4 regions of the Vreelandella arctica genome follow, and region 2 is predicted to be linked to each of the others. Evidence: predicted binding sites of a transcription regulator. Region 2 holds the regulator's gene; each other region holds the start of a gene.
The links. Region 2 encodes sigma-54, which starts transcription at its own class of promoters, with help from an activator protein. Its sites were predicted from a motif close to TGGCACNNNNNTTGCTNT; they were not measured.
Positions count from the first base shown of each region.

Region 1: glnT (type III glutamate--ammonia ligase) is a predicted target of sigma-54. The motif match lies at 4,775-4,792, and genes of this name have one in related genera.
Region 3: V8L70_RS06045 (DUF3305 domain-containing protein) is a predicted target of sigma-54. The motif match lies at 1,754-1,771, and genes of this name have one in related genera.
Region 4: V8L70_RS10510 (P-II family nitrogen regulator) is a predicted target of sigma-54. The motif match lies at 4,280-4,297, and genes of this name have one in related genera.

Region 1 is NZ_JBANSN010000015.1:24,814-32,831, reverse strand. Features, by position in the region: gene V8L70_RS14175 (FAD-dependent oxidoreductase) at 4-1,245, opposite strand; gene folD (bifunctional methylenetetrahydrofolate dehydrogenase/methenyltetrahydrofolate cyclohydrolase FolD) at 1,268-2,182, opposite strand; gene purU (formyltetrahydrofolate deformylase) at 2,179-3,045, opposite strand; gene V8L70_RS14160 (aminomethyl transferase family protein) at 3,193-4,326, opposite strand; gene glnT (type III glutamate--ammonia ligase) at 4,843-6,177, shown strand; gene V8L70_RS14150 (class II glutamine amidotransferase) at 6,265-7,182, shown strand; gene V8L70_RS14145 (GltB/FmdC/FwdC-like GXGXG domain-containing protein) at 7,186-7,869, shown strand; gene V8L70_RS14140 (FMN-binding glutamate synthase family protein) at 7,883-8,018, shown strand, end outside.
Region 2 is NZ_JBANSN010000008.1:176,869-184,886, forward strand. Features, by position in the region: gene V8L70_RS09920 (ABC transporter ATP-binding protein) at 1-182, opposite strand, end outside; gene V8L70_RS09925 (KpsF/GutQ family sugar-phosphate isomerase) at 500-1,486, shown strand; gene V8L70_RS09930 (KdsC family phosphatase) at 1,525-2,067, shown strand; gene lptC (LPS export ABC transporter periplasmic protein LptC) at 2,068-2,637, shown strand; gene lptA (lipopolysaccharide transport periplasmic protein LptA) at 2,649-3,158, shown strand; gene lptB (LPS export ABC transporter ATP-binding protein) at 3,170-3,919, shown strand; gene V8L70_RS09950 (RNA polymerase factor sigma-54) at 4,084-5,499, shown strand; gene hpf (ribosome hibernation-promoting factor, HPF/YfiA family) at 5,598-5,906, shown strand; gene V8L70_RS09960 (PTS sugar transporter subunit IIA) at 5,911-6,381, shown strand; gene rapZ (RNase adapter RapZ) at 6,493-7,425, shown strand; gene V8L70_RS09970 (HPr family phosphocarrier protein) at 7,471-7,740, shown strand; gene pmbA (metalloprotease PmbA) at 7,776-8,018, opposite strand, start outside.
Region 3 is NZ_JBANSN010000005.1:75,854-83,871, forward strand. Features, by position in the region: gene moeA (molybdopterin molybdotransferase MoeA) at 1-231, opposite strand, end outside; gene mobA (molybdenum cofactor guanylyltransferase MobA) at 228-839, opposite strand; gene V8L70_RS06040 (formate dehydrogenase accessory sulfurtransferase FdhD) at 836-1,705, opposite strand; gene V8L70_RS06045 (DUF3305 domain-containing protein) at 1,882-2,319, shown strand; gene V8L70_RS06050 (DUF3306 domain-containing protein) at 2,319-2,945, shown strand; gene V8L70_RS06055 (4Fe-4S dicluster domain-containing protein) at 3,144-4,871, shown strand; gene V8L70_RS06060 (TorD/DmsD family molecular chaperone) at 4,876-5,490, shown strand; gene V8L70_RS06065 (twin-arginine translocation signal domain-containing protein) at 5,572-5,772, shown strand; gene V8L70_RS06070 (molybdopterin-dependent oxidoreductase) at 5,797-8,018, shown strand, end outside.
Region 4 is NZ_JBANSN010000009.1:82,917-90,934, forward strand. Features, by position in the region: gene V8L70_RS10490 (TonB-dependent siderophore receptor) at 32-2,134, opposite strand; gene V8L70_RS10495 (AraC family transcriptional regulator) at 2,294-3,265, opposite strand; gene V8L70_RS10500 (hypothetical protein) at 3,336-3,560, shown strand; gene V8L70_RS10505 (accessory factor UbiK family protein) at 3,668-4,015, opposite strand; gene V8L70_RS10510 (P-II family nitrogen regulator) at 4,373-4,711, shown strand; gene V8L70_RS10515 (ammonium transporter) at 4,785-6,032, shown strand; gene glnK (P-II family nitrogen regulator) at 6,204-6,542, shown strand; gene V8L70_RS10525 (ferredoxin--NADP reductase) at 6,625-7,401, opposite strand; gene V8L70_RS10530 (LysR family transcriptional regulator) at 7,581-8,018, shown strand, end outside.

The DNA.
Region 1 (8,018 bases), on a different contig from region 2:
TCGTTAGTGGCTGGCCGCCGTGGCGCCCATTTCATTGACTTGCTGGAAGTTAGCAAAGCGCTCCAGGCGGAACGGTTGAATCAGCTCGGGCACTTTGCCGCCGCTGGCGACCATTTCCGCCATGGTCTTGCCGCAGATGGGCGTCGCCTTGAAGCCCCAGGTGCCCCAGCCGGCGTCCAGGTAATAGTTTTCGATCGGACTCTCGCCCATGATCGGGCTGTAGTCGGGGGTCATGTCGGTAACCCCGCCCCACTGGCGCATTAGCTTGGCCTTGGCCAGAAACGGGAACATCTCGATGCCGCTGGCAATCAGGCTTTCCTTCATTTCCAGCGTGGAGCGCGTGTTGTAGAGGGGGTAGGGGTCTGACCCACCGCCGAAGACCACTTCGCCGCGGCTGGTCTGCTGAACGTAGCAGTGCAGGGCGGAAGAGCTGACCAGCGGGTCCAGAAAAGGCTTTACGGGTTGGGTGACCATCGCCTGCAGGGGATAGCTGATGATGGGTAGCCGGAAACCGGCTTGCTTGGCCAGCACGGAGCTATGGCCAGCAACAGCCTGAACGGCGCAGCCGCACTGAATGGTGCCGCGGTTGGTCTCGACGGCGGTGATACGCCCGCCTTCGATGACCAGGTTACGGACTTCCGTCAGTTGATGAATTTCAACGCCGCGCTTGGCCGCTTCCTTGGCATAGCCCCAGGCCACGGCGTCGTGGCGAGCCGTGGCACCGTCGCGGTGCCAAAGTCCCGCGAGCACGGGCAGGTGGCCAGGGTCGAGGTTCAGCGAGGGCACCAGCTCACGAATCTGCTGGCGGTCAATCATGTCGGTACGCCCACCGAAATGCTTGTTGACCTCGGCCCGCTGGCGGAACGAGCGCACCGTGGCGTCGGTGTGGGCTAGCGTCAGCTGGCCGCGCTCCGAGTACATGACGTTGAAATCGAATTCGTTGGATAGATTCTGGAAAAGTTTGACCGACTCGCTGTAAAACTTGACCCCTTCTGAGGTCAGGTAATTGGAGCGGATCACGGCGGTGTTACGCGCCGTGTTGCCACCGCCAAGATAGGCTTTCTCAAGCACGGCAACGTTGGTGATGTTGTGATACTTGGCCAGGTAATAAGCGATGGCCAGACCGTGACCACCGCCACCGATGATCACCACATCGTAGCTGGGCTTGAGTTCCTTGGGGGGCGGCAAGTCCACATTGACGGGATAGTCTGAGGACAGACCATATTTAAGCAGTCCAAAAGGCACGGTGATGTCCTCCTATGGGGTATCAGTTAACTACCGGCTGGGCGACTTTATGTTGCTGAAGGCGGGTCGCAGCCACGGTGTTTTGCATTAGATAGGCAATCGTCATAGGGCCGACACCGCCGGGAACTGGCGTAATCGCTTTTGCTACCTGGCTGGCGCTAGCGAAGTCGACGTCGCCGACGAGACGTGTCTTACGCTCGCCATCAACCTCCTGCTCAACGCGGTTGATACCCACATCAATCACCACCGCTCCGGGCTTGAGCCAACTGGCGTCGATCATGTTCGGTCGGCCCACCGCAGCGACGACAATATCTGCTTGGCGTGCGATGGCGTCAGCATTGATGCTACGCGAGTGGAGCAGCGTCACCGAGCAATGGGCGTGCAACAGCAGTGAAGCCATGGGCTTGCCGACAATATTGGAGCGGCCCACGACCACGGCATGCTTGCCGGTTAAGTCGCCACAGGTTTCCTGCAGCAGTCGCAGGCAGCCGCTGGGGGTGCAGGGCGTCAGCACATCGCGGCCCTGCACCAGGCCGCCGACGTTGGCGTGATGGAAACCGTCGACATCTTTTAGTGGGTCGATGGCCTGAATAATGGCCTCTTCGTCGATCGTCGTCGGTAGTGGTAGCTGCACCAGAATGCCGTTGATCTCGGGATCCTTGTTAAGCTTGTCGATCAATGTGAGCAGTTCGGTCTGGCTTAAGGTAGTGTCGAAGCGGTGCTCGAATGAGCGAATGCCCACCGCTTGTGCCTTGCGCATCTTGTTTCTGACGTACACCTGGCTAGCGGGGTCTTCGCCAATGAGAACCACGGCTAAGCCAGGGGTAGTGCCTTCAGCAATCAGTTGCTTAACGCTGACGGCGACCTCGGCCAGAACTTGTTCGGCACAGGCCTTGCCGTCAATAAGGGCCGCAGTGGATTGGGTCGTTGTGTTCATTGGAAAATCACCGTCTTGTTCTGGTCGAGGAAGACGCGGTGCTCAAGGTGGTACTTAACCGCACGGGAAAGGGCGATGGTTTCGGTGTTGCGGCCAACCGCGACCAGATCCTCGGGCCGGTAGGTGTGATCGACCCGCTGAACCTCCTGATCAATGATGGGCCCTTCATCGAGATCGGGGGTGACGTAGTGGGCAGTGGCGCCGATTAGCTTTACGCCTCGCTCGTGGGCCTGATGATACGGCTTGGCACCCTTGAAGCCTGGCAGAAAAGAGTGGTGAATATTGATCGCGCGCCCGGCTAGTTTGTGGCATAAATCATCCGACAGAATCTGCATATAACGTGCTAGCACGACCAGTTCAGTTTGGGTCTCTTCGACAATGTCCATAATGGCCGCTTCCTGCTGGGCCTTGGTCTCCTTAGTGACGGGCAGATAGACAAAGCGGATCCCCTCGCGCTCGGCCATTGGTCGAAGATCCAAGTGATTGGAGACGATGGCGGTAATATCCATGTCCAGCTCACCCTTGCCGTGGCGGTACATCAAATCGCTTAGGCAATGATCAAATTTACTCACCATCAACAAGACTCGCATGGGTTGCGATGTACTGTGGATCTGCCAGTTCATGTCGAAGGTTTGCGCAATACCGACAAAGTCATTGTGCAGCGTAGCGATATTTGGCTTTACGCCTTTATTGAACCGAAACTTTGCACGCAGGAATAAACGCCCCAATTCTTCATCATCGTATTGGGCAAGTTCGCTGATATAACAGTTGTTTTCGCTAAGAAACGATGTCACAGCAGAGATGATGCCGGAGGTGGCCGGGCAAGAGACACGGATAATATAACTACCTTCTTGATCTTTCATTTTTATTCCTATATAAAATAATTTATTTATATATGGCTTGAAACGCCTTATTTGATCTCAAAAAAACCGAAATTAATGCTTATTTCATATAATAGCTTTATATTTCGGTTTCAGTGAGTGTGCGCCCATGGGCGTTGATTGCCATGTTCAGTCTTTGGCAATACGCTTGCGTTTTTCGGGATCGTCGAAAGGTAAACTGTGGCTGTTAGCCTTCGCTTGTAAGCTGCCGCGTACCTCTAATGGCGTGCCATGTTCTGCAAAGGGCACGTCAAGGCGCGCTAGCGCCATGGAACGCCCGCTAAGCCGGGAATACATGCCTTCGGTGACGATGCCCACCTGTTTATCACCCGCCCAAATGGTGTCACCGGCCTGAGCCGCTTGCGCAGAATTAATCAGCACACCAAAGATTTTGAAACGCTCCTTGCCCGCTAGCCTGAAGTGCTCGCCTGCGCCGCGAAATTGGGTCTTTTCCTTGGACACCGTGAAGTCCAAGCCCAATTCCCATAGGGTGTCGCCAGCAGGTTGGTCGGGAAAGGGGTATGTCTCGGAGTTATCGACAGGATAAAACAGTAGATTGCTTTCCACTCGCAGCCAGTCGAGGGTTTCGAAACCACAAGGCACTATGCCCATGGAAGCCCCCTGATCGAGTATTGCGTCCCAGACAGCGGGCGCGTCCTTAGCCTTGCAGAAAATTTCATAGCCGCGTTCGCCGGTATAGCCGGTTCGTGAAATCATCACGTCAAAGCCGAATAGGCGAGTCTGCAGGTGGTGGAAATAGCGCAGTTCGCGGATACCGTCTACATGCTTTTCGAGAAAGTCGACGGCCAATGGCCCTTGTAGTGACAGGTCATGAATATCATCGTCAAAGATCAGACTGACGTGCCGGCCCAGTGCTCCCTGGGTGAGCATTTCGTGGCCCAGCCCAGTACCGTGAACCACTAGGTAAGAATTCGGGGCTAAACAGTAAACAATACAGTCGTCAACGAACTTGCCCGCGTCGTTGAGCATGGTGGCATAGACGGACTTGCCGGGATAAAGCTTGGATATATCCCGCGTGGTGGCATGGTCTAAAAGCACCTTGGCATGGGGGCCAACGCAATGAATTTTTTTGAGCCCGGACACATCCATTAGTCCAGCTTTGGTGCGAATAGCTTCGTGATGGTCTGCGGTATCCAACCCGGCGTAGCGAAACGCAGTGCCCATGCCGTTCCAGTCTTCCAGCGTCGCGCCGAGGGCATGGTGTCGCTCGGTGAGCGCTGAAGTGCGCCATAACATCGTCATATCGGTACTCCTTACAAGGTCAAGTCATTAAGGGCTGTTTTTCCCAGCAAGCGGTAGTGCTAATGCAGAAAGCAATAATGCCCACCTTGCTTTCTTTTAGGGAAATATTAATTCCTTTCAGTTAAGCAAGATGCTTGCCATAACACGATGCCACGACATATAGGTGGATCAGCTATTTTTTTTCATATAAAAAACAAATGCTTAAATTTTGAATTTTTTAACCAATAAACAGCCGATATGACGTTAATAATTTCATATGCGATTAAATTGTTTCTATTGGTGCGCTTTTAGGGCAGTTTGCACCGTTGGGGAGCAGAAGGACATGTGGAATCAGACAGACAGAGGCACGTAAAGCGCTTGACGATAACCGCCAGATAAATATTTATATTCCTATAAACAATAGCTTAGTCGTTTTTAAGCCGCTTTTTTAACAGCGGTGAAAAGATATTGGCATATTAAGTGCTTTTCTTTTTGAGAAATATAGTTTCTTGAAAGGAATAATTGCGAGGGTAAAATATGTCTCCTGAAGCTGCTGTTGAATTCATCAAGGACAATAATGTCCGCTATCTACTGGCACAGTTCGTTGATATACATGGCGCTGCCAAGACCAAATCGGTGCCAGCTAACTGCTTGATGGATGTTGTCGAGAAGGGGGCGGGATTTGCTGGTTTCGCGGTCTCCGGCCTAGGTATGGAACCACACGGCCCCGATTTTATGGCACGTGGCGATCTGGCTTCTCTGTCACTGGTGCCTTGGCAGCCGCACTACGCGCGCATGGCCTGCTGTGGCTACGTCAACGATGAGCCGCATTCCCTCGACAGCCGGGTTGTGCTGCTGCGTCAGTTACAGCGTTTAAGTGATAAAGGCTGGACGCTGAATACCGGTTTGGAGCCGGAGTTTTCACTGTTCAAGCGGGGGCCCGCTGGCGAACTGTTGCCAGTGGATGTGAGCGATACCCTGGCCAAGCCGTGTTACGACTATAAAGGTCTGTCGCGCTCACGAGAGTTTCTTGAACGCCTAGTAGAAGCACTTCAGTCGGTGGATTTCGATGTTTACCAAATCGACCATGAAGACGCCAATGGCCAATTCGAGATCAACTACACCTTTAGTGATGCGCTGACCTCCGCTGACCGTTTCACCTTTGTGCGTATGGCCGCCGGTGAGATTGCCAATGAGCTGGGAATGGTGTGCTCTTTTATGCCCAAGCCCCGTGCTGATCGGCCAGGTAACGGTATGCATTTCCATCTCTCGATTGCAGATCAAGACGGCAATAATGTCTTTGGTGATGATAGCGACCCGCAGAATCTTGGCCTTTCCTCTACGGCTTATCACTTTCTTGGTGGCCTTCTGCACCATGCACCAGCGTTGTGCGCCTTTGCAGCACCCACCGTTAACTCTTATAAGCGTCTGGTCGCTGGTGGCTCCAACAGCGGTGCGACCTGGGCGCCTGTTTTCATTACCTATGGTGATAACAATCGCTCGGCGATGGTGCGTGTTCCCTATGGTCGGCTGGAGTTTCGGCTACCTGATGCTGGCTGTAATCCTTACTTGGTTCATGCCGCTCTGATTGCTGCCGGCCTGGATGGGATTGACCGTAAACTGGATCCCGGCAAGGCACAAAATATCAACTTATATGAACTGACACCCGACCAGTGCCGCGAACAAAACATCGGTATGTTACCCCAGTCACTCACTGAGGCGATTGACGCCTTGGAAGCAGACGCCGTGCTGCGCGAAGGGCTTGGGGAAGAAATTACCGATGAATTCATCAAAGTTAAGCGTGAAGAGTGGGCTGATTACAGCCGTCAGGTCAGCGATTGGGAAATTCAGCGCTACGCAGAATTCTTTTAATTCTCTATGTTGTTGTATGCACTGATGCACAGGGCTGATTTATACGTACTGATGAAAAGGCACTGATGCATAAGGCGAGGTAATACTATGTGTGGAATAGTCGGGCTTTATTTGAAAAAACCCGCGTTAGAGAGTCGGCTGGGGGAGTTGTTCGAGCCGATGCTCATCGCCATGACGGATCGTGGGCCGGACAGTGCAGGTTTCGCTGTGTATGGTGATGAATATGACGCTGGAGTGAAACTGACGCTGCAAAGCGACGATGCTCACTATGATTGGCAAACACTTGCCGATAAATTGAATGACGCCTTTGGCAGCCTGGACAGCTGGTTTCAGAACGCCAACGTGGCAGTGCTTAAACTAGCCAGCGAAGAGAATAAAGTACTGAGCTGGCTGGCTGAAAATTCGCCGGATGTCAGGGTGATGAGCGCCGGGCAAAGTATCGAGATTTTAAAGGGGGTAGGGCTTCCTACCGAGGTGGCTGAGCGTTACAAGCTAAAAAATATGCGGGGCAGCCATGCGATTGGCCACACGCGTATGGCCACTGAAAGCGCTGTCACGCTGCAAGGCAGCCACCCTTTCTCGACTGGGATGGATCTGTGTCTGGTGCATAACGGTTCGCTTTCCAACCACAATCGTCTGCGCGACAAGCTCAAACGCCAGGGTATTAGCTTTCAGACTGACAACGACTCCGAAGTGGCGGCTGGCTACCTCACATGGCGGATGGCCAAGGGGGAATCCCTGAATCAAGCCCTCAAAAGCGCCCTTAAAGATTTGGATGGCTTCTTTACCTTCACCATTGGCACGCGCGATGGATTTGCCGTTGTACGCGACCCTATCGCCTGCAAACCTGCCGTGATCGCGGAAACCGATGACTACGTGGCGATGGCCTCCGAATATCGCGCTTTGGCTGGTTTGCCAGGAATCAAGGAAGCCAAGGTGTGGGAGCCAGAGCCAGCGAAAGTTTATGTATGGGAACGTGACGGTGCAAAGGTGGAGGCCGCCTAGATAATGAAAACTTACGATCTTTCCAATAACAGCCTGCGTGAACTCAACCAAGCGCTGCATGATTCGGCGTTATTGGCCAGCGAGCCAGAGTGGCGGGTTACCAACCCGAACGGGGCGCATAATATTGCCTGTGGATTGAATGACGATGTTAGCGTCGATATTGACGGACACGCTGGCTATTACTGCGCGGGAATGAACCAGAAGGCCAGTATCACCGTGCATGGCAACGTTGGCGTCGGCGTTGCCGAAAATATGATGTCCGGCCTGGTGCATGTTAAAGGCGATGCCTCCCAATCTGCCGGCGCCACAGCGCAAGGCGGTTTGCTGATTGTGGAGGGTAATGCGTCGGCGCGCTGCGGTATCTCCATGAAGGGTGTCGATATAGTGGTTAAGGGTAATATCGGGCCAATGAGCGCCTTTATGGGGCAATCTGGGTGTCTTGTAGTGTGCGGCGATGCTGGTGAAGCCCTCGGCGACTCGCTTTATGAAGCGCATATCTATGTTAGAGGTGAGGTTACTTCTTTGGGCGCCGATTGCGTCGAAAAAGAGATGCGTCAGGAGCACTTAGACGAATTAAGCGACCTGCTTAAGCGCGCCGATATTGACACTGCCCCATCCGCCTTTAAGCGCTACGGGTCTGCACGCCAATTATATAACTTCAAAGTCGATAACGCCTCGGCCTATTAATCAGGAGCCTGACATGACAGATAAACCTACTAATCCGGCGCTGAGAGAGTCCGCTACTTTTGGTCGAGACGTGATCGCCGAAATCCAGCGCGCCGCCGAGACCGGTATTTATGACATTCGCGGCTGGGGGGCTAAGCGCAAGGTGCCGC
Region 2 (8,018 bases):
CCACGCTCAGGGGTCAACTGCCCGCCGATTAGCTTAAGCAGTGTGGTTTTACCAGTACCGCTTGGCCCCATAATCGCGGTTACTTTGCCGCGAGGAATCGTCATATTTATGCCGCGAAAAATCTCGTGATCGCCACGTGAAAAATGGAGGTCTTCAATTTCAATAAATGGAGCATCTATCATGGATCAGTTGACTCTTAACGAGGCGCACTTGGGTTAGCCATCATACCCTACTTGCGGCTATCGCGATTATAAAACAGTGTTTCTAAAACATTATCAAACATTGTACTATAACGCTACAAAACACGTCGGCACGCTTGAGTGTTTCTACTGGCCTACCCATTTATTGATAGCGAACCGGTAGCAGGCCGCCTTATAGTCAAAACGCACCCGGGCTAACGTCTCCAACTACTATCTCAACGACTGCCTATAAAGGGTGCCAAGATGTTATTCTTGATGGTTACTACTTTTTATATGTTCAAGGATTAAGAGAAAACGCTATGCGCCAGCCTCTCGCTCCACCCAGCCTACTACGCGAAAGTGCATTGCGTACGCTGCAAATTGAGCAGGCAGCCATTGGCGGCCTTCAAGCCAAACTAGACGAAAGTTTTGACCGTGCCTGCGAGCTAATTCTCGCCTGCCAAGGCCGCGTGGTGGTGACCGGCATGGGCAAGTCGGGGCATATCGCTGGTAAGCTGGCGGCCACACTTGCCAGCACAGGCACACCAGCTTTTTTCGTTCACCCTGGTGAAGCCAGCCACGGCGATTTAGGCATGATCACCCGTTCCGATGTGGTATTGGCGCTGTCTAACTCGGGTGAAACCGCCGAAGTCACTGCGCTCTTACCACTGCTTAAACGCCTGGGCATACCGCTAGTCAGCATGACGGGGCGTCCAAACTCCACGCTTGCCAAACACGCCGATGCGCACTTAAACAGTGGCGTTGAGCGTGAGGCGTGCCCGCTGGACCTCGCCCCCACCAGCTCCACCACCGCCGCCCTCGCCCTAGGCGATGCGCTGGCAGTGGCGTTACTAGAGGCGCGTGGATTTACCGCTGAAGATTTTGCCCTCTCCCATCCCGGCGGCAGTTTAGGCAAACGCTTGCTGCTGCGCGTTAGAGATCTGATGCACGACGGCACACGCCTGCCCCAGGTCGCATTGGGCAGCCCGCTGCGCGACGCCTTACTAGAGATTACCCGGCAAGGGCTTGGCTTTACCTGTGTGGTGGATAGCGAAGGGCGATTGGCCGGGGTCTACACCGATGGCGACCTACGCCGCACGTTAGATCAATTCCATAATCTGCGTGAAGTGCTCGTGGATGATGTCATGACCCGACCGGGCAAGCGTATCGGCCCCGACATCCTGGCGGCCGAAGCGGTACGCATCATGGAAGAGAGCCGTATTACCGCGCTGGCGGTGGTTGATGAACAACAGCGACCTATTGGCGCCTTACACATGCATGACCTGCTCGCCAGCGGTGTTATTTAACTACACTTAATTTAAGAATTTACTAATATGGAGGCTCTATGACCCTACCTGCTGCGCTACTCGATCGACTTCGCCGCGTACGCCTATTGGCGCTTGATGTTGACGGTGTTCTCACCGACGGCCGCCTCTACTTTCAGGCCGATGGTATCGAAATCAAAGCGTTTCACACCCAGGATGGCCATGGGCTCAAACTTCTCAAACGTGTGGGCGTTCATGTTGCGCTGATAACCGGCCGAGACTCTCCCATGGTGAGTCAACGCGCCGCCGCCCTGGGTATCGACCATGTCCATCAAGGCTGTGAAGACAAGCTGGTTACCCTGCGGGGGCTCTGTCAGCGCCTCGATATCGAGCTTGATCAAGTGGCCTACTGTGGCGACGACCTCCCCGATCTTGCGGCTATTAAGCGTTGTGGCGTCGGCATTACCGTACCCAACGCACCGGATTATATGCACACCCACGCCGACTGGACCACCGAACGCCTGGGTGGCCACGGTGCCGTGCGCGAAATCTGCGATACGCTGCTTGAAGCTCAAGGGCACTGGAGCGCGGTGCTCGACACCTACCTGCACGGCCGCAATTAAATGGTTAAACGCTTTAAAGTACGCATCTGGCTAGCCGGACTGGTGATTGCCTTAGGGGCTCTATTGGTATGGCTTGACCCCCGCGGGCCTCAAGACATCAGCATCGACCCCGACGCACAGGCTCAAGAGCCAGGCCACGTACTGGAAAATGCTGAGATCACCCTGTTCGGCGATAACGGCAACGTTTTGCAGTCGCTAAAAACGCCGCGACTTATCCATACGCCGCAGCGAAGCGAAACCTGGACGGAAGAGCCTCAAGCGGTACTGTATGATAGTGAAAACCGTCAGTGGCTGGCTAGCGCCGATGTAGGCACGCTCAACACGGCCACCCAGGCACTGTTGATGTCGGGCTCGGCTAGACTGATCGCGCCGGATGAAGGCTGGCAGCTTGATACCGAGCTATTGCATTATGATGGCCTTAATCAACATGCTTGGAGTGAAACACCGGTATTACTGCAGCAACCGCCCCAGCAAATGAGCGCTTCACGTATGGACGCGTGGCTTAACACCAGCCAGGTCCGCCTAAATGATAATGTGCGCGGCACACACCCCCCGGCCACGCAACCTTAAGAGGAGCCGCCATGAAAGCCATTATTTATACAGCCCTTTTCTCCACCACTCTTTTTGCCCTCACGATGCCGTTATCGGCACTGGCCCAAACGTCACAACAAGCCCCTGTAGAAGTGGAAGCTGACCGTTTAGATCTCGACCAGCGGGCCGGCACCGCCGTTTACACCGGGGATGTAGATATTCGCCAAGGCGAAATGCAGTTGCGAGGCGAGCGTGTTGAGATCGAACGCAACGAGGCTGGCGAACTATCGAAAGCGACATCCACCGGTGAACGCGCCTACCTGCGTCATCAAGTGGAGGGCCAAGATGGTCCCACTGAAGGCTGGGCTCGACGGATTATTTATCACGTCGCTGAGCGCCGCGTAGAGCTGATTGACCAAGCCGAGCTGATCCAGCTAGAAGACACGTTCACCGGCGGGCGCCTTGAGTATTTTATTGACCGTGAAGTGATTCAAGCACGCTCTGACGTTGACGGCAGCGAGCCCCAGCGCATACGTATGACCCTTCAGCCTGAACAATAGGGAGCAAAGCTGTGGCAACTGCTGACACCGCGCCGATCAAAACCCTCTATGCCCACCATTTGGCTAAAAGCTACAAACGCCGCCGAGTGGTTAAAGACATCAATTTGGAGATCTGCCAAGGCAGCATTGTCGGCCTACTGGGCCCCAACGGCGCGGGTAAAACCACCTCGTTCTATATGATTGTCGGGCTAGTCAAATCCGACGCGGGCAAAGTGGGTATCGACGATGTGGATTTAACCCGCGCCCCCATGCACGAACGTGCAGCGGCAGGGATTGGCTACCTACCTCAAGAGGCGTCTATTTTTCGCAAGCTCTCGGTTGCCGATAATATTATGGCGATACTCGAGACCCGTAAAGAGCTTAACCGTAGCGACCGCGAACAGCGCCTTGAAGCGCTACTCGAAGACTTCCACATTACCCATATTCGCGACAACCTGGGGATGAGCCTTTCGGGTGGCGAGCGTCGGCGTGTAGAAATAGCCCGCTCGCTAGCCACTGAGCCCGCCTTTATTTTGCTCGATGAGCCTTTTGCAGGCGTTGATCCCATCTCGGTAGGTGAGATCAAAACCATCATTCGCGCGCTGAAGCAGCGCCATATTGGCGTACTGATTACCGACCACAACGTACGTGAAACCCTGGATATTTGCGACATCGCCTATATCGTTGGGGATGGGCAAATCATTGCCAGCGGTTCACCCAGTGCCATTCTCGATAATCAGAAGGTCAGAGACGTATATCTGGGTGCTGATTTTCGCCTCTAAACTGATCAGCGGCGCCTACAATCACTGCCTGCCCATAAACCTATTTTTTGGTTCTGTAAATAGCGCTCTGCAACAACTTTACTACCAATGGCATGTTTATTGCACTTGCAACCGATACTCTCTCGCACTAGGGTGAAGCTTTCCGATTAACGCGTGGTTCTCAGATGGTCATGAAAGCTTCTCTACAACTGCGTATTGGCACACAGCTGACCATGACTCCTCAGCTGCAGCAGGCGATTGCCCTATTACAACTCTCTACGCTGGATCTGAGGCAAGAAATTCAGCAGGCCTTGGATGCCAATCCCATGCTTGAGCAAGAGGATGAATTCAGCGAACAGGCTGTCAGCGAGCCTAAAGAGGAGGAGTGGTCAGAGAGCATACCCACTGAACTGTCGGTAGATAGCGACTGGTCAGATACCTATCAAGATTCAAACAGCCTGGGCGGCAACAGCAGTGAAGGCCCAGATTTTGAGCGCCAAGCCGCCGGACAAAGCCTTCATGGTCACCTGCTTTGGCAGCTTGCCATGACGGATTTCAGTGTTCGTGAACAGCTCGTTGCAGAGAGCTTAATCGACGCACTGGATGCCAACGGCTACTTGACCCAACCGCTCAATGATATTCGTGAAGGCCTACGCGCCCAGGGAATTGACGGGCTTAGCCAGCGCGAAGTAGAAACGATTCTGCTCAAACTCCAGCAGTTTGAACCGACCGGCATCTTTGCTCGCGATCTGCGCGAATGTTTGATGCTGCAACTCGCAGCCCTCCCGGACGACACACCGCTACTCGTCCCCGCTCGCCGCTTAGTGCGCCAGTTTCTTGAAGCGCTGGGTAAAGACGACATACGCCTACTCAAGCGCCGCTTAGGGCTCGACGACGAGCAGTTGACCGATGTCATTCAACTGATACGCAGCCTCGACCCACGCCCCGGTAGCGCCTACGGTGACACCGCCGACAGCTATGTGACGCCCGACCTGGTAGTTCGCCATAACCACGAAGGCTGGCACCTAGAGCTCAACCCAGAAGCCTTGCCGCGGCTGCGCATTCAGCCCGATTATGCCAGTTTGATAAAGCGTGCGGACAAAAGCCAGGACAACCAGTTTCTTAAAGAGCACCTCCAAGAAGCGCGCTGGCTAATCAAAAGCCTCTCCAGCCGTAACGATACGCTGCTGCGCGTGGGTCGCGAAATTATCACCCGGCAAATTGGCTTTTTAGAGCACGGCGAAGAAGCCATGAAACCGCTGATATTGGCTGACATAGCAGAAGCCGTGGAGATGCACGAATCAACGATTTCACGGGTCACCACGCAAAAATATATCCATACGCCCCGTGGTGTGTTTGAACTTAAATACTTTTTCTCAAGCCAAGTGAGCGGCCAAGATGGCGACAGCCACTCCAGCACCGCTATTCGCGCCAGGCTCAAAAAACTTATTCAGGAAGAACCGCCGGGCAAACCGCTTTCTGACAGCCGCTTAGTCACGCTACTGGATGAAGGCGGCATTCAAGTAGCGCGTCGTACAGTGGCTAAATATCGTGAAGCCATGGGCATCCTCTCGTCCAGCGAACGACGTCGTCTTCGCTAGCACTCGTCAACGATTAAGGGAAACTCTCGACAAGGGCTTTGCAACGCGGCAAAAAGGGTTACAATCGAAGTACAGTCCGATGGATAAGGAGTACGTCAATGCAAGTAAATATCACTGGTCATCACGTAGATCTGACTGACGCCTTGCGTGACTATGTCAACGAAAAGCTTGAACGTGTAGAGCGCCATTACGACAACATAACCACGGTGCAAGTCACCTTATCAGTGGAGAAAGAGCGCCAACAGGCCGCCTGCACACTGCACGCCGCAGGTGCTGATTTACATGCGGAAGCCCTCGACAGTGATATGTACGCCGCTATCGACGCCCTAGCGGATAAAATCGATCGACAACTCGTTAAACATAAGGAAAAAGCACAAGCCCGCGCCCAAGGCGCAGGTGTGCGTTAATTCAATGACGTTGGAAACCATACTCCCCCCGGAACGCGTTCTGTTCGACGTGCCCGGGGGCAGCAAAAAAAGGGTGCTGGAATTTTTCAGCACCTTTATCGCACAAAATACGCCCAGCCTGGACAGCCAAGAAGTGTTTAGCCGGTTAATCGGTCGAGAACGCTTAGGCAGCACCGGTATCGGCAATGGCGTGGCTATCCCACACGCACGCAGCCCGCACTGTTCGGCGCCTATCGCTGGTTTTTTAAAACTGTCAGAAGCGATTGATTTCGACGCCATTGATGGCGACCCAGTTGATCTGGTGTTTGTCCTACTTGTACCCGAAGAGGCAGACGACACGCACCTATCCCTACTCGGCCAGGTAGCGACCATCATGAATGATGCGGATACTCGCCACCAGCTGCGCAAGGCAGGCAGTCAGCGCGAGCTGCTTGAGCTTATTACCGCCAAAATGCGTGAGCATTCAACGTCCTAAGTCGTTAACGCCAATTTAAGTTGTGAAAGCCAACTAATGGTATTTTACACGCTAAGTTGATGCTTCGCCCACCACCCCCAATGCAGCTTGATCTAAGCAAAGCGAGACTCTATGCAACTGGTGATCATTAGCGGCCGCTCCGGGTCAGGTAAATCTATCGCCTTACAAGCGCTGGAGGATCTTGGCTACTACGCCATTGATAACCTGCCCGCCATGCTGCTCGGGTCGTTGGTGGATCAATTACGCGATCAGGGCGACCGCGCTCATTTGGCGGTCAGTATTGATGCGCGTAACTTACCTGGCGCACTGGAACGTCTGCCCACGTTATTAGAGGAACTGTGCCAGCGTAAGATTGATTTTCAAGTTATTTACCTGACCACCGATGCCCGCATCCTGCTTGAACGTTACTCCGCTACCCGGCGACGCCATCCGCTGACCCGAGATAGCGAGATGACCCTGGAAGAGGCGATCAACAAAGAAGAGGAGACGCTAGAGGATATTCGCGATCTAGCCGACCTAGTGATCGACACATCGCGGTTGTCGGTACACGACTTACGCCGACGCATTACCGACCAGGTGGCACATCAGCGGCCGGATAAACTGACGCTAACGCTTGAGTCATTCGGTTATAAACGTGGTGTACCACTAGATGCCGATTTAGTATTCGACGTTCGCTGTTTGCCCAACCCTTACTGGGATCCAACGCTGCGCCAATTCACTGGCCGCGACGCTAACATCGTCGCTTTCTTAACCAGCTATCCGATTGTCGATGCCATGAGCAACGATATACAGGCATGGCTTGAGCGCTGGCTGCCCGCCTACCAAAATAGCCAGCGCAGCTACATGACCATTGCCATTGGCTGCACGGGGGGACAACACCGCTCGGTCTATATGGTTGAGCAGTTGGCTAAACGGCTGGCGCCTGGAATGGGTGAAGTTCAGCTGCGCCATCGGGAGCTAGGCTTGCAGTACACGCTAAGTGAGCAGCCTGATGCCGCCTTGGATAACCCACATCATACTGACGAGCGGCAAGAGACTTCCTAAGCGCTTCTACCCATTAATGACACCACTCGGCAAAAAGGAACCAGGGTGCCAGAAAGAATACTTACACTTACCAATCAACGCGGACTCCACGCCCGCGCGGCGACAAAACTGGTCAAATGCGGCCAGCGCTATACGGCTAAAATAAGGGTTTATAAACAGCAACAGGTCGCCGACGCCGCCAATATTATGTCGTTGCTGATGCTGGCGGCACCCTGCGGTACCGAGCTCATCATCAACGCCGAAGGCGATGACGCTGAACAGGCGCTTGATGCGATTCAAGCGCTGTTCGATGCCCGCTTTGAAGAAGATCAGTAATCGGTTCTGGTTGCTAAAGTTTAAGTTGCTGAGGATTAGTCACCGGCCACCGTCATGGCGTCAATTAACCAACTGCCCGTGTGAACACTGCCACGGGTATCGGTGTCATCGCCAATCCCCACTAACCCGGCGAACATCCGCTCCAGGTTACCGGCAATGGTGAACTCTTCGACCGGGTACTGCACTTCACCGTTCTCCACCCAAAAGCCCGCCGCCCCGCGGGAGTAGTCACCGGTCACGCCATTGACGCCCTGACCCATCAGTTCTGTCACCCAAAT
Region 3 (8,018 bases), on a different contig from region 2:
GGCCCCAACACCTTCTTTAGCCAAGGCGAGCGCTACGCCATCCATGGCCGCATTGGTATTTTGTGGCACGTTAATGGGGGCCTGGATGGCCGCAGCCAACCGACGGCCGTGAGCCTGCGCTAGCGGAATCTGTTCGCTGCCCAGCGGGCGCTCAATCAAGGTGGTGAGTGCCTGGCGCGCTTCATCCACGCTAAGCATGCGCTCGCCAAGGTCAAAGCAGGAGAGCGTCATGTCGACACCTTCCCTGAGACGGCTGCCAGCAGACTTTCCAAACGCAGCTTCTCTTCCTCAGTATTAAGATTGGCAAACGCATCGGGACAGTCCGACATATCGACCTTGCACCACGCATGGCGGGCGTACCAACGGTCAATCTTGCGTTCGCCTTCGGCAAGCGTGGCGGCCAAATCATCTGCCAGCGAAGTGCGTAGCAGGGCAACCACTGGATGCAGCCGTTCGCCGTCAAAGGCCACGGCGATATCATGATCGCCAATCCCTGCCACCATGCGCGCCACTAAATTGTCAGGCAGGGCGGGGGAGTCGCAGGGGGCGACTAGTAACCAAGGCGTTTTTGCCGCGCGTAGGCCGCTGTAAATACCCATCAGTGGGCCTTTAAAGCCGCCTTCTTCATCGGCAATCACGCGATCGGCGAAGAAGCGGTAGGCGTCAGCATTGCGGTTGGCGTTAATCAGCAGCTCGGCTACTTGGCCTTCAAGGCGTTTTACGACATGGCCGACTAATGGCAGGCCCGCGAACGGCTCAAGCCCTTTATCCCGGCCACCCATTCTGCGCCCTTCGCCGCCCGCGAGAATCATGCCGGTGAGTTCGTGAGTGGGAATCATGAGCTTGCCTCTTTAGATGAACGGGCATGAGATGGTCGATTAGGTATCGCATCCAGCGCCAAGCGATTCTGCGTATTAATCGCCTGAAAGTGGCGGCCTTTGGCGCGGGCAATCAGCATCACGCCGAAGCGTTCAGCCAGCTCGACGCCTTTTTGGGTAACACCGGAGCGCGAGACCAGTACGCTAATGCCCATTTGCGCCACTTTGAGTACCATCTCAGATGTCAGGCGCCCTGTGGTATAGAAAATATCAGCATCGGCACTGTCGGCTTGTTGCAACCATTGGCGCCCGGCCAGGGTATCCACCGCGTTGTGCCGCCCTACGTCTTCAACAAAGTCGAGCACCTCGGTTTGGCGGCAAAGCGCACAGCCGTGAACGGCGCCCGCGCTGCGGTAGGTCTCATTATAGGCGTTGAGATTTTGCAGCAGTTGATAGAGCGTGGATTGTGCTAACGGCGTATCGGGAAGCGCCGTCAGAGCGGTTTGGTCGAGCAGTTTACCAAAGACCGTGCCCTGGCCGCAGCCGGTCGTCACCGTGCGAGTGCTTAAGCGCGCCTCTAAATCCTCGGGCAAGTGGCGTGTAATGACGACCGCGGCTTCTACTTCCCAATCGACCTGCACGGCGGCTAAATCAGCCGCGGCACGCAGTAGCCCCTGATTGCGTAGATAGCCCACCACCAGCGCTTCAGGGTCATCGCCCAGCGTCATCAGCGTGACGATTTCACGTTTGTTGAGATACACGGTGAGTGCTCGTTCAGCGGCGATGGCCTGCTGACGCGCATCGCCATATTCATCAACGATGCTGATCTCGGTGGTGGCCGGTAAGCGGGCTCGGCTTATCTGAAGGGCAGGCTGAAGGGCGGGCATGGTAATCCTCGCGAAATAGTTCTCGCAAAACGACAGGGTTGACGATGATGGCGCTGGGGATGCTTACTTGTCTACCCATTCAAGCGCTATCCTTATAAGTGCGATTTTTCTAAGTACTATTTTCTAAGTGCTATTTTTCCACATGTCATCCATGCAAGGTGCAGGGTTTTTAAAATATGAGCGATAACCTACGCCCTATCAGTATTACCTTGGTAGCTGAGCCCAAGCAGGTGAAGCGTTTTACACTGACACAGTGGCGCATTGCTGAGCTAACGCTGGGCGATCAGGGTGATAATGTCCTTAACCTGCAGCTGTCGATGACCGAGCGTGCTGCCTATCGTTTCAATCTAACGTCGACTACTCCGCGACTGTTTGTGCGAGCAGGCTTTACCGGACAAACACCCCAGCCGGATGCGATTACCGCTAGCCAGGACGTTGCGGCTGGTTGGATGGATGGCGAGCAACAGGTGCTCGAAGCACCGATGCCAATGGCCATTCAGGTCTGGCTCGAGAGTTATCTGGCACGCCATGGGGAAGCGCCAATGGAAATGCGCAAGAAAAAACGCAAAGGGGCTGGGCGCGCCAAAGACACGCCCTCCAAGGAGCAGCCGTAATGAGTCGCCTGGAACGCTGGTCGCGACTAAAGCGCCATGTGCAAAAAGAAGAGGACGCGTCGGCGTCCTCTTCACTAGATACTAAGCCCTTAGATGAGGCATCTGCTGACCAGGAGGCAGTGCTTCATAATGAGGCCGAGCAACCTAACACTGAAAATGAACAACCCCTGGTAACGCCAGCTGAGGAGCCAGACCCCGGCAGTCTCGACCACACCTTGCCAGACCCTGACACGCTGGAAGCAGGCAGCGATTTCAGTGCGTATATGGCGCCGGGCGTTAGCGGCCCTTTACGCCGACAAGCATTAAAACGCCTATGGGCCACCGGTAACTACAACGTGCGCGATGGCTTGGATGACTACGACGCCGACTACAATAAGCTGTTGAAACCGATGGCGGCAGATCTCGCCGGTAAACTGCGCCGCTGGACGCATAAAGTGGAAGAGGCGCTTGATAAGCCAGTAGACGAGGGCAGCACCGAGTCTCCGGCTGAAGTGGCCGCCAGTGAGCCATCGACAGCTGCAGACGAAGAGCACACCGCACCTTGCACGGCCAGTAACAACGTTGTAAAAGAGACTTCACTAGACGACCAGTCTGATTATTTATCTGACACTCATACCAAATTATGACATTATTCCTTAGTATATAGAAATCAATAAGTTGAGCATTGATTTAGTTGCTAGCGTTGGCAGCGTTGACGGTAATTAGGTTGGCAAATATCAGCATTGCACATAGGCTGAACTTAGCTTCAACGCATTGTTATGCCACAATAGTTAAATATATAACTCAAAAATATAATAAGAATGATTCCCTGACCGTGAGAGCGCATGAACCAACGAATCCAACTGGCGTCGATAGACGACCAGCGCAATGCCGAGGCTCGGGAAACGGTACGCCGACGTATCTCGTGGCCAGCTAACCTAACGCCTGCCAATGTGACCTATCACAGCCGTGGTCATGCGCTGTTAATAGGCACCGAAGCCGACGTTCATCCTGCCGCTCGCGCCCTACAGGGGCGCGGCTTGGCATCGCTGACGCTACTTGTCATTGAATCTGACGCGAACAGCCCAGGAAACGGTACTGACGATCCTCTCGGGTCTAGCGAGCCGCTGGTCACCCAGACGCTGACCCAGCGGCAGCTCAGCCAATTGCGTATCAATGGCTATCTGGGCGCCTTTAACGTTCAACTTGATGATGAAGATGCTTCGCTGGATATTGCTCGTGCACTGATTGAGCGCGACGGTTTTGACTTAATCCTCGATCTTGCTCCAACTTCGCATACCCAGCGCTGGGAGCTGCCGCCTCCAGGCTATGTAGTACTGCAGTGGCAGGACGTTGAGCAGCGCAGCGATATCCTCGACGATTTTGTGGGGCTAGTGGGCGAATTCGATAAGCCGCGCTATTTTCAAGTCAACAGTGATTTATGTGCGCACTCCACCAGCGGCAACATTGGCTGTACCCGCTGTTTGGATGTTTGCCCGGCGGATGCCATCTCCAGCATTCAGGGGCGGATTGAGTCCCATATAGAGATTGATCCTTTCCTCTGCCAAGGCGTAGGCAGCTGCACCAGCGCTTGTCCTACGGGCGCTATCGAATTTCGTCTACCGGAAACGCGCCGCCAGCAAGACACCCTATCCGCTTGGCTGGCAGCCTACCGTGAAGCCGGTGGTCAGGTGCCGGTGCTGCGTTTTATTACCCATGACTCACAAGATGCCGAGCGGGCTGCGGGTGTAGTGCCCGCAGGCCATATCATCGACGCACCGTTAGAAGAGCTGGGAGCCGCAGGCCACGACCAGTGGCTAACCGCCCTGGCTGCCGGTGCCGCTGAAGTGCGTATCCAGCTGCACCCTGATATGCCTGTCCGCTTGAGTACCTTTTTGACTGATCAAGTCGCCCAGGCACATGCCTTGCTGGACGCGCTGGGCCATGACCGCGCCCGTGTGACGCTGATTGAGGTAGCCGACCACGCCGCTCGCGACGCGCTTCCGGCGCTTACTCCACTGACTGAGGCGCCGCTTAGTCTACCTGAACCCGAAAAGCGGGCACGCTTGAACCGCGTGCTGGCACGGTTAGCAGAGTTGGGTAACCCCAGCAACGAGCGGGTTGCTATGCCGGTGGGCGCTGCCTACGGCGCCATTCAGGTGGATCGCGATGCCTGCACGCTGTGCCACGCCTGTGTCAGCAACTGCCCAACCCCCGCGCTCAAGTCGGGTGGCAAAACGCCCGCGCTGAGTTTCCTTGAGGCGGATTGTGTGCAGTGCGGCTTGTGTGAACAAGCCTGCCCCGAAGATGCAATTACACTGATGCCCGGCTTCTTGGCCTCGGAGGCTCGCGAAACGCGCCATATTTGTCACGAAGAAGCAGCCTTTGAATGCATCAACTGCGGCAAGCCGTTTGCTACTGTCAGCACGGTAGCTACTATTAAAGAGAAGCTGGTCAACCACCCCTACTTTGCTGGCGAAGCGATGATTCGTCTGGAAATGTGTGAAGACTGCCGCGTTAAGGATGTCTGGAAAACCATGATTCGCGATCCCGACGCGCAACTGAAGGTATAAGCCGATGACGGATGCACTGCCCACGCTGAAAGAAGCGGATGCGCTACGTGCCGATATTTACCGGCTATTGGCCACATTATTACGCCGGACTCCGGATGCTGAGTTGCTAGATTGGTTGGCTGAACTGGACATCGAACAAGACGGCAGCCGTTTGGCCGAGTGTTGGCATGCGCTGGCAGCCGCCGCCAAGAACACCGACGTCGAGGGACTGCAGCGTGCTCACTTCCGCCTCCTGGTCGGCGTCATTCAGGGTGAGGTGGTGCCGTATGCTTCTTGGTACCGCAATGGCGAATTGATGGAAGCGGCGCTGGTGGCGCTGCGTAAGGATTTGAAGGTGCTCGGCTTTGTGCGCAGTGAACATAACCGTGACCCAGAAGATCACTTGGCGGCACTATGCGAAGTGATGGCAATGCTGATTGACTCAGCTAGTCACGAGCAGGCCTATTTCTTTAGCCAACATTTAGCCCCTTGGGCGGCCAGCTGTTTTGCCGACCTGGGGCAGGTAGACACCGCTTTCTATGCAGCGCTGGGGCAGTTGGGTGGCGCTTTTATGGAGAGTGAGGAGGCTCGCTTGAGTGTTGATGCGGGTCATACGCCGGTGCGTATTGTTGAGCCTTAACGCAGGCTCCATAAAAAATCAGTAAAAATCAAAAAACAGCATAAAAAGACCCGCTATAAAGGCATGCAAGAGGAGAAACCCATGCACCCGTCACACAATCCTGAGCGCCGCCGTTTTATGAAAACCGTTGGGTTGGGAACCGCCGCTGCTGGCGCTGCAGCGGCAGTCGGTCATGTCACCCTGGCACAGGCTGACACTGCCCCAGTGAAAAACGAAAAACAAACGGCTAACTACCGTGAGACCGACCACGTCCGCGCTTACTACGCCTCGTTGCGTGACTGACGGCGGAATGCCAGGAGATTTGCCATGCGTTTAACTCGCAAAACAGACACCCCCAAGGCCTCTGGACTGGGAATTTCCCGCCGTCAATTCCTTAAGCGCACCGGTGCAGCCACAGGCGGCGTGGCCGCTGTCGGCTTCATGGGGGCGCCGATGATGCAGCGCTCTGAAGCCGCGGACAAAACACCGGTACTGGACTCTCCGGTAGAGACCAAGCGCACCATTTGCTCCCACTGTTCGGTGGGTTGTGGCGTTTATGCCGAAGTTCAAGAGGGCATTTGGACCAAGCAAGAACCTGCTTTTGACCACCCTATCAACCGCGGCGCACACTGCGCAAAAGGCGCTTCGCTGCGCCAGCACGGTCACTCCACGCGGCGCCTTAAGTACCCGATGAAACTGGTGGCCGGTGAGTGGGAGCGCATGAGCTGGGATGACGCCATTAACGAAATTGGCGACAAACTGCTTGAGCTGCGCGAAGAACACGGCCCGGACAGCGTTTACTGGTTGGGCTCTGCGAAGTTTAGTAACGAGCAGGCGTACTTGATGCGCAAGCTTGCTTCGCTGTGGGGCACTAACAACACCGACCACCAGGCGCGTATCTGCCACTCCACCACCGTGGCAGGCGTGGCGAATACTTGGGGTTACGGGGCGATGACCAACTCGCTCAATGACATGCATAACAGTAAGTCGATGCTGTTTATCGGTTCTAATCCTAGTGAAGCCCACCCGGTGGCGATGCAGCATTTCTTGATCGCCAAAGAGCGCAATAATTGCGACATCATCGTGGTCGACCCGCGCTTTACCCGTACTGCCGCCAAAGCCAATAAATACGTGCGTCTGCGTCCTGGCTCAGATGTGGCGTATATCTGGGGCCTGCTGTGGCACATTTTCGAGAACGGCTGGGAAGATAACGAGTACATCAACCAGCGCGTTTACGGGATGGATGAAGTGCGCGCCGAAGTCGCCAACTTCCCGCCCAGCGTCGTCGAAGAAGTCACCGGTGTCCCCGAAGCCGAGATGTACGATGTCGCCAAACGTCTCTCCGACAACCGCCCGGGCTGTGTCGTCTGGTGTATGGGCGGTACCCAACATACCACCGGCAACAACAACACCCGCGCTTACTGCATTCTGGAGCTGGCGTTGGGCAATATTGGTGTCGCTGGCGGCGGCGCCAACATCCTGCGTGGCCACGATAACGTGCAGGGTGCTACTGACCTTGGCCTTGGCTGTGACTCGCTGCCGGGCTACTACGGCTTGGCGGAAGGCGCATGGCAACACTGGGCACAGGTATGGGATGTCGACTACGAGTGGATTAAAGGCCGCTATGACGATACCGAATACGCCGATGGTCAGCCCATGTACAGCCCCGGCATTACCGTGTCGCGTTGGGTCGATGGCGTGCTCGAAGACGACGAAAACATCTCCCAGCGCACCGCGCTGAAAGCGATGTTCTACTGGGGCCACGCGGTTAACTCCCAAACCCGCGGTGTAGAAATGCAAAAGGCGATGCAGAAGCTGGAGATGATGGTCATCGTTGACCCTTATCCCACCGTCGCTTCCGTCATGCATGACCGTACCGATGGCGTTTATTTGCTGCCAGCAGCCACCCAGTTTGAGACGACCGGCAGTGTTACCGCCACCAATCGTTCGATTCAGTGGCGCGACCGCGTGATTGAGCCGCTGTTTGAGTCCAAGCCAGACCACGAAATTATGTACCTGTTTGCCCGCAAGCTGGGCATTGGTAATGAGCTGGTGAAAAACTACCAGATGAACGGCGACGAGCCGTTGATCGACGATATTCTGCGTGAAATCAACCGCGGCATGTGGACGGTAGGCTATACCGGGCAAAGCCCTGAACGCCTCAAAGAGCACCAGAAAAACTGGCACACCTTCAGCTTCGAGAACTTGCGCGCAGAGGGTGGCCCGGCGGATGGTGACTACTACGGCTTGCCGTGGCCTTGCTGGGGTACACCTGAGTTTAAACACCCGGGCTCGCCCAATCTTTACGACACCAGTGTTCCTGTGATGGAAGGCGGCATGGGCTTCCGCGCCCGTTTCGGTATCGAGCGTGACGGGATCAACCTGTTGGCGGAAGGTTCAGCGCCTGTCGGCGGCGATATTGACGACGGCTATCCGGAGTTCAACGACCAACTGCTCAAGGATCTGGGCTGGTGGGACGACCTGACCGCCGAAGAGAAGCAGGCGGCGGAAGGCAAAAACTGGAAAACCGACCTCTCCGGCGGTATCCA
Region 4 (8,018 bases), on a different contig from region 2:
CGATACTTAGGCAATGGCTCTGAGCGGAGGCTTAGAATCGGTAGTGAACGCTGGCAGTGATGCCCCGCTCGGCGCCAAAGTAGCAGTACTCCAGGGAGTTGCAGGAAGCCACGTACTCTTTATCCAGCAGGTTGCTCACATTCAGACGTGTCTCGACCCCTTCAACACCGAGTTGGCTAAGGTCATAGCCAACGGTGGCATCGACCAGGGTGTAGTCGGGCACGCTTTCGGTGTTGGACCGGTCAGCGGCGATATCCGCGTAGTGGCGTACGCCGACACCCATATCCACGCCGTTTAGCCAACCCTTGTTGCCCTCGTAGTGGCCCCACAGTTGAACCTGGTGTCGGGGTGAGTAAATCGCGTTATTGCCCTGGTTGCCGTCATCGCTTTTGGCGTAAGTGATATCGGTGAAGCTGTAGCCCGCCTGTAGCGAAAGGGTGTCGCTCAACCGTGTTTGCGCTTCCAGTTCCAGCCCTTGGGATTCGATTTCACCCACGGCCCGGTAAGGGTCAGTGGGCTGCTCTTTGGTGGCGACGTTCTCCTGGCTGATGTGGAACAGGGCCGCGCTGTACTGGCTGGCGCTGCCGTTTGGTTGGAATTTGACGCCGGTTTCCCACTGTTCGCCTTCCATCGGTTGCAGCAGATCGCCACTTTCATCCACGAAACTGGTGGGGGTGAACGCGGTGGAGTAGCTTAAGTAGGGCGCCACGCCGTTATCGAACAGGTAGACCACCCCGGCGCGGCCACTGAACTGGGTATCGCTGAGCGAGCTGGTATCCCCACTGTCGCGGTTGGTATTGTCGATATTCACCCAGTCGTAGCGGCCGCCCAGGGTGAAGCGCCAGTCATTGAGGGCGATTTGGTCTTGCAGGTAAACGCCGGTTTGGTCGATTTCGTGGCGTTCCCGCACCGGGGCGTAAAACTCGATGGGTTCGCTGCCATACACAGGGTTAAACGCATTGATCGACGGAAAATACCCGGATGGCCAAGAGACGTCGTTTTCCCGCTGCTGGTAATCCACCCCGAACAGCAGCGTGTGATCCATAAAGCCACTGCTAATGTTGGCTTCTAACTGGTTATCGAGCGTCCAGGCGTCTAGCGATTCATTGCTGCCGGAGTAGTAGCGGGTGAGTTCATCAGACGTAGGCGAGGTCCAGCCAAAACCGTAGACCTGATTGAGCACCACATCTGAATTGAGGTAGCGCATCAACTGCCGACCGGTCACCTGATCGTTAAAGCGGTGCTCCAGGGCGTAGCCGACCATGCGCTGGGTGCGCTCATAGGTGTCGTAATCCTCTTCGCCATCAAAGAAGTTGTTGCTGATCTTACGGCCATTGTGGGCGACCACGGCGCCTTCATAGGGGACGCCGGAGTGGTAGCCGCCTTCGGGTTCATCCTGCAAGTAGGCTTCTACCGTTAGGCTGGTGTCATCGGTGATATCCCAAGCGAGCCGGGGCGCAATGGCGTAGCGCTCCTCTTCTGCCGGGCCAAACTGGGTGTCCGCGGCGCTGGCAATGCCGGTCAGGCGAAAGGCCACCCGCTGCTCAGCGCCAAGTGGCCCGGTAAGGTCAAAAGCGGCGCTGCGCTGGTTATTATTACCCACTCGAAAACGCAGCTCACCGCCCTGTTCAAATTCGGGCCGCTTACTGTTCAGGGCGACCACTCCGCCAGGGGAGGCACGACCATAGAGCACCGAGGCGGGCCCGCGCACTACTTCGATACTTTCTAGAAACCACGGGTCGATATGCATGCTGCTATGGGAGTTGGCATCGCCCATGATCTTCAAACCATCTAAGAAAGTATTGCTCAAGCTACCGTCCGAAAACCCGCGCAGCACGAGATAGTCAAAACGGTTGGAGGCGCCGATTTGATTGCTATAAACGCCGGGCGTGTAGTCAGTGGCTCGCTGAACGGTGCTTACACCGCGGTTATCCATCTGTTCGCGCGTAATGGTAGAGACGCTCTGGGGTGTTTCGATAAACGGCGTCTCGACTTTGGTGGCGGCCTGCTGAGCGGTCACCGTGACGGTACCCAGCGTGGTGTTTTCCTGTGCATAAAGCGGTGATACCGACAGTGCTGCGATAACAGCGGCGCTAAGCGGAGAGCGTAGAAAGCGATGATGGGAAGTAAGCATGGGTGGTACCTGCAATAAAAAGCAATGAAGCAAACGTGTTAATGAGAATTATTACTTTTTATTGCAGTGGAAAGGTATGCGCAATGACAAAGGTGTTATGCCTGATGCCAAAAAATGCCTGGGAGAGGAACTTACTGCTAAAGACAAGTGAGTGGTGTCTTAATGGCGTTTCAACACAGCGTGGGGCGCCATCCCAAAAGCGCGCTTGAAAGCGGTGGCAAAATTAGTGGCGTGGCGATAACCGCTCGCATGGGCAGCCTGCTGCACACTATAACCACGCTGCAGATCGTGATATGCCTGGGTTAAGCGGCATTGGCGCAGGTGCTCAAAAAGTGAGTAACCGTAATAGGCGCGAAACTTCTGACGCAGGCTGCTAGGGCTCATGGCTACATCACGGGCCAAGCCATCCAAGCAGTAGTTCTTCATTGGTTGATCGGCAATCTGCTGGTGAAGCGTCGCCAGACAGCCGCGGTCTCGAGAGGTTAAGCGTGTTTCACGGTGATGGGAGGCAGAGCGTGCCGCCAGCGGCGATAACGGGTCAGCGGGTAAGCCATGACCGAGTAGTTGTAGCGCTAGCCCTTGCCACACCAGCGGTTGCCGGCAAGCACTTGTCGGCTGGTCGATGTTGGCGCGCAGGGCCAGAAGCAGCGCTTCAGGTAGCCGCCAGCGATGCAACAGCGGGGCTGCGGGGGATAGAGGAAGCCCATGAGGTTCTGTTGCGAGTACTGCAAGATTCACCGTGCGTAGGCGCGGCTGGGCGGGCTGACAGACCGTGAGCGAATGCTGAGAATTGAAGTGCGCGCACAGCCCATCGCCTGCCATGAGGGCAAAGCATTCAGAACCCACCGTGGCGGTGATATGACCTTCGAGCACAACGCTAATGAACCAGGGCACTGACTGGCGGGAAGTCGACCAGTAGGTACGCTCAACCTGTAGGTCCGAGAGCGTTAAATGGAGCGACGGGGAAAGGCTGACATCATGTACTTGGCCTTGGGCGACGGGCGCTACTTTTGCACACCTCCCCTCAATTCGATAATCGATGCCGAAGCGCAACCCCAATTGTTCCAGCGACTGCGACGTCAGGGTCTGCTGTGTTTGGTTTATAGGCGGGTGAGTCGCGAGTGATTTCATAGGTCATGCGCTATTGTTTTCAATGATATGCATCAAATTGGCGCATCAGTACGCAAGACGACTCGTCAAAATGAAAAAATCTGCGCTGGCAGAGGCCATCCCGCAGCGGCGTCGGCACCGGTTTGATCTATCTTGGTGCTTGCACGCGACTTATTTTTACCAGGTCGCCTTTCTCAACGGCTCCACTAGCGAAGAACGAATGGCGCTTGAAGATAACGGCTACACCAGGAAGGTATCATTGACAGCTAAAATGTCAATGATATTGATTCGTATTTATGAGGATGGGGAGGGCTGAGAGGGCATGATAGAGCAAGGCGACCATCATGACGGCAGACGTCGGCAATAGGTGATGTCACGCTATTGCCGATAACCGCTAACTAATTGACTAGGCAGTAAATGGGTTTACCGTTTGGTCGGTTTTTCGTCTTCATTGCTGTCACTGTCTGGCTCTGGCGTCGGCACCGGCGGTACTTCTGCTTCTACTGGCGTGGCGGTTGGCGCTGTGGAGGCTTCAACGGCTGCTTCAAGGTTAGCCACTTGGCGCTCTAACGCCTCTACCCGCGAACGCGTGCGCTGCAGTACGTCCATCAAAATATCGAAATCTTCTCTGGAAACAAGCTCAAGGCGGTCGAAGGCGCCACGCACGACTTGCTGTACGCCTTTTTGGATATCTTCCGGTGCCTGAGAGGCGTTTTGTAAACGGTCGCCAATCTGCTGGGCCAGTCGGCTGATGCGGTCTTGAGGCGCCATAGCTGCTCTCTCCTTAATAACTCACTAAATGAACATATATAAAAACGGCTTACCGTAAGGATACGCAACAGTTGGCGAATTCGCATGTGTCGAATGGATTAACTGCTCAGCGGGTGGTTTGCATCGAAATGGAGCAGGCAACATTTGCTTACGCCTTTTTTTGGTGCAATAGCCGTGGTGTGACGATGGATTTGACGAGATTAAGCGCTTTGAAAGACTTTCCTTGTTGTCTAATTAGCTGAATTATAAGAAAAAAAAGTCAGCTGGCACGGTATGCGCATTAACGGTTCAGGTGCTTATTCTGGCGGCTGTGCCGCTACCAATCTAGCAGGACTTATCCAGCAGGGGAGATCCGGGATGAAACTCATCACCGCTATCATCAAGCCATTCAAGCTCGACGATGTTCGTGAGGCACTCGCCGACAACGGAGTTCAGGGCATCACCGTTACTGAAGTTAAAGGGTTTGGCCGTCAGAAAGGGCATACCGAGCTGTACCGTGGCGCCGAATACGTTGTCGACTTTCTGCCCAAGGTAAAAGTGGAAGTGGCCGTCGACGATGCACGATTAGAAAGCGTGCTGGACGCAATCTGTAGCGCAGCCAACAGCGGAAAAATCGGTGACGGCAAGGTGTTTGTTACGCCACTGGAAGACGTGATTCGTATCCGCACCGGTGAGCGTGGCGCTGACGCCGTATAACGGACGCCACGCGAACAGGGCTGCATAGCCGTCTTTTGCGTATAACTTCTCATAGAATAACGGGGAACACCTTATGAATGAGTTAGCTGATTTGAGCTACGCGCTCGATACGTTCTACTTTCTAATTTGCGGCGTGCTGGTGATGTGGATGGCCGCAGGCTTCTCCATGTTGGAAGCGGGCTTGGTACGCTCCAAAAATACCGCTGAAATTCTGACCAAAAATATCGCGCTGTTTGCGATTGCCTGCACCATGTACCTGCTGGTGGGCTACTACATCATGTACTCCAGCAGCGCTGGCGGCTTTCTGCCTAACCTAGGCTTCCTGATTGGCGCTGAAAACAGCGTTGATGCGGTGACCGCAGGCGGCGATGACGCCCCCTACTACTCCATGCGTTCTGACTTCTTCTTCCAGGTAGTCTTTGTCGCCACCGCCATGTCGATTGTGTCGGGTGCCGTGGCCGAGCGTATGAAGCTGTGGGCATTCCTGGCCTTTGCAGTGGTGATGACCGCGTTTATCTATCCGGTGTCTGGCTACTGGACGTGGGGTGGCGGCTGGTTGTCTGAAGTTGGCTACTCTGACTATGCTGGCTCAGGCATTGTGCACCTTGCCGGTGCAGCTGCAGCACTCGCTGGTGTCATCGTGCTCGGGCCGCGTAAAGGCAAATATGGCAAAGATGGTTCTATCCACGCGATTCCCGGTGCCAACATGCCGCTGGCAACGCTGGGTACCTTCATTCTTTGGATGGGCTGGTTCGGCTTTAACGGTGGTTCCGAGCTCAAGCTGGCGGCCGTCGATTCTGCGAATAACGTGGCGCAAGTGTTTGTAAATACCAACGCTGCAGCAGCAGGTGGTGTGATTGCGGCACTGATTCTGGCCAAACTGTGGTTCCGTAAAGCGGACCTGACCATGGCACTGAACGGTGCGCTGGCGGGTCTGGTGGCAATCACCGCTGATCCGCTCTCTCCGACCGCACTAGGCGCCACGATTATTGGTGCAGTGGGCGGCATCATCGTTGTCGCTGCCATCGTCACCCTCGATAAAGTGAAACTGGATGATCCGGTCGGCGCGATCTCAGTGCACGGTGTTGTCGGGATCTGGGGCGTGCTGGCGGTGCCATTGAACAACGACGGCGCGTCATTTGGTGCTCAAATCATCGGTATTGCCGGTATCTTCGGTTGGGTCTTCCTGGCAAGCCTGGTGGTATGGCTAATCCTGAAAGCCATCATGGGTATCCGGGTCAGCGAAGAAGAAGAGTATGAAGGCGTTGATATCGCTGAATGTGGTCTCGAAGCCTACCCCGAATTTGGTATTAAGAAATAAGGTAATGCCTACCCATTGAGCTGGTGTGCTCCTTATAGCCTCCCCTAAAGTGGGAGGCTTTTTTATTCTCTGTCGATAGCGGTGTATGCTGGTGAGTAGCGGTTATCGGTTGCGATACTTGCAGCCCTTCAACTCAACCCCATCACGGCCACCCAGTTAGAGGATATGGTAATGAAATTGATCACAGCTATTATCAAGCCGTTCAAGCTTGACGATGTGCGCGAGTCGCTCTCCGACATCGGTGTACAGGGTATTACGGTGACGGAAGTGAAAGGTTTTGGGCGTCAGAAAGGGCATACCGAGCTGTATCGTGGCGCTGAGTATGTGGTGGACTTCCTGCCCAAGGTGAAGCTGGAAGTAGCCGTGGACGACGATATGGCCGAGCAGGTGATCGATGCCATCACCCAAGTCGCTAACACGGGTAAAATCGGCGACGGCAAAATCTTTGTGATGCCGTTAGAGCAGGTGATTCGTATCCGTACCGGCGAAACCGGTAAAGACGCCGTTTAAAGGCGCCAGCATACAAAACTCCCGCTAGCCGGTTTATATCCTCAAACCGAGTAGCGGGGGTTTTTAATGGCTAGTGGTTAACTTACTTTTCGACGAAAGCGCGTTCAATCACGTAGTCGCCCGGCTCGCCCATGCGCGGCGAGATATTTAGACCCAGCTCATCAAGCAGTGCGCTGGTATCGTCTAGCATGGCGGGGCTACCGCAGATCATGGCACGATCCTGACGCGGATCGATGGGCGGCAATCCGGTATCTTCGAACAGCTTACCGGTACGGATATGGTCGGTCAGGCGGCCCATGGTGTGGAACTCTTCACGGGTAACGGTCGGGTAGTAGACCAGCTTTTCAGTGATATCTTCACCCAGGTATTCGTGCGCGGGCAGCTCTTTGGTGATGAAGTCGGCGTAAGCCAGCTCAGAGACTTCACGCACACCGTGTACCAGCACGATTTTCTCGTAGCGCTCGTAAACGTCGGGGTCTTGGATCAAGCTCATAAAGGGCGCCAGACCAGTACCAGTCGAAAGCATGTAAAGGTTACGACCAGGCAGTAGATCATCGGTCACCAGCGTGCCGGTTGGCTTACGGCTGACCATGATCTGATCGCCCACTTTCAAGTGCTGTAGGCGTGAGGTCAGCGGGCCGTCGGGCACTTTGATGCTGAAGAACTCAAGGTGGTCTTCATAGTTGGGGCTGGCAATCGAGTAAGCGCGCATTAGCGGCTTGCCATTCACTTCCAGACCAATCATTACAAACTGACCGGTTTTGAAGCGCAGACTGCGCTCGCGTGTGGTGCGAAAGCTGAACAGGGTATCGTTCCAGTGATGAACGCTAAGCACTTCTTCCAGAGCAAACTTACTCATGCCGGTTCTCCATTAGTCGATGCTGGCGTTACACCGCATCGATCATATTCTTAAAAAGAATAAAAATGATTTAATAAGTTGCCAACAAGTCTAAGCAAAGGGTGGTATATCTGTTAAGCGAATTATATTGATATCGGTTATCTGAAAAATAGATATAGATCAAATAAAGGTCAGACTCTATGCACTACACTTTGCGGCAGTTGGAAGTTTTTGTAGCGGTCGCCCAGCATGAGAGCGTCTCCCATGCGGCGCGGGCGCTCTCCATGTCTCAGTCAGCGACCAGTACCGCGCTTGCCGAGCTGGAGCGGCAGTTCGATTGCCAGCTGCTCGATCGCATCGGCAAGCGCTTAAAGCTCAACGCACTGGGCTTTCAACTGTTGCCCAAAGCGGTGGCGCTGCTCGATCGGGGGGAAGAGATAGAAGAACTCCTGCGCGGCCAGCAGGGGGTTGGGTCGCTGGAGGTAGGCGCCACGCTAACCATTGGCAACTATCTAGCCACGCTGCTTATCAGCGATTTTATGCAGCGCCACCCTGGCAGCCGTGTACGCTTAGCGGTGCGCAATACCCGCCATATTATCGAAGGAGTGCGTCAACATTCGCTGGATTTAGGGCTGATC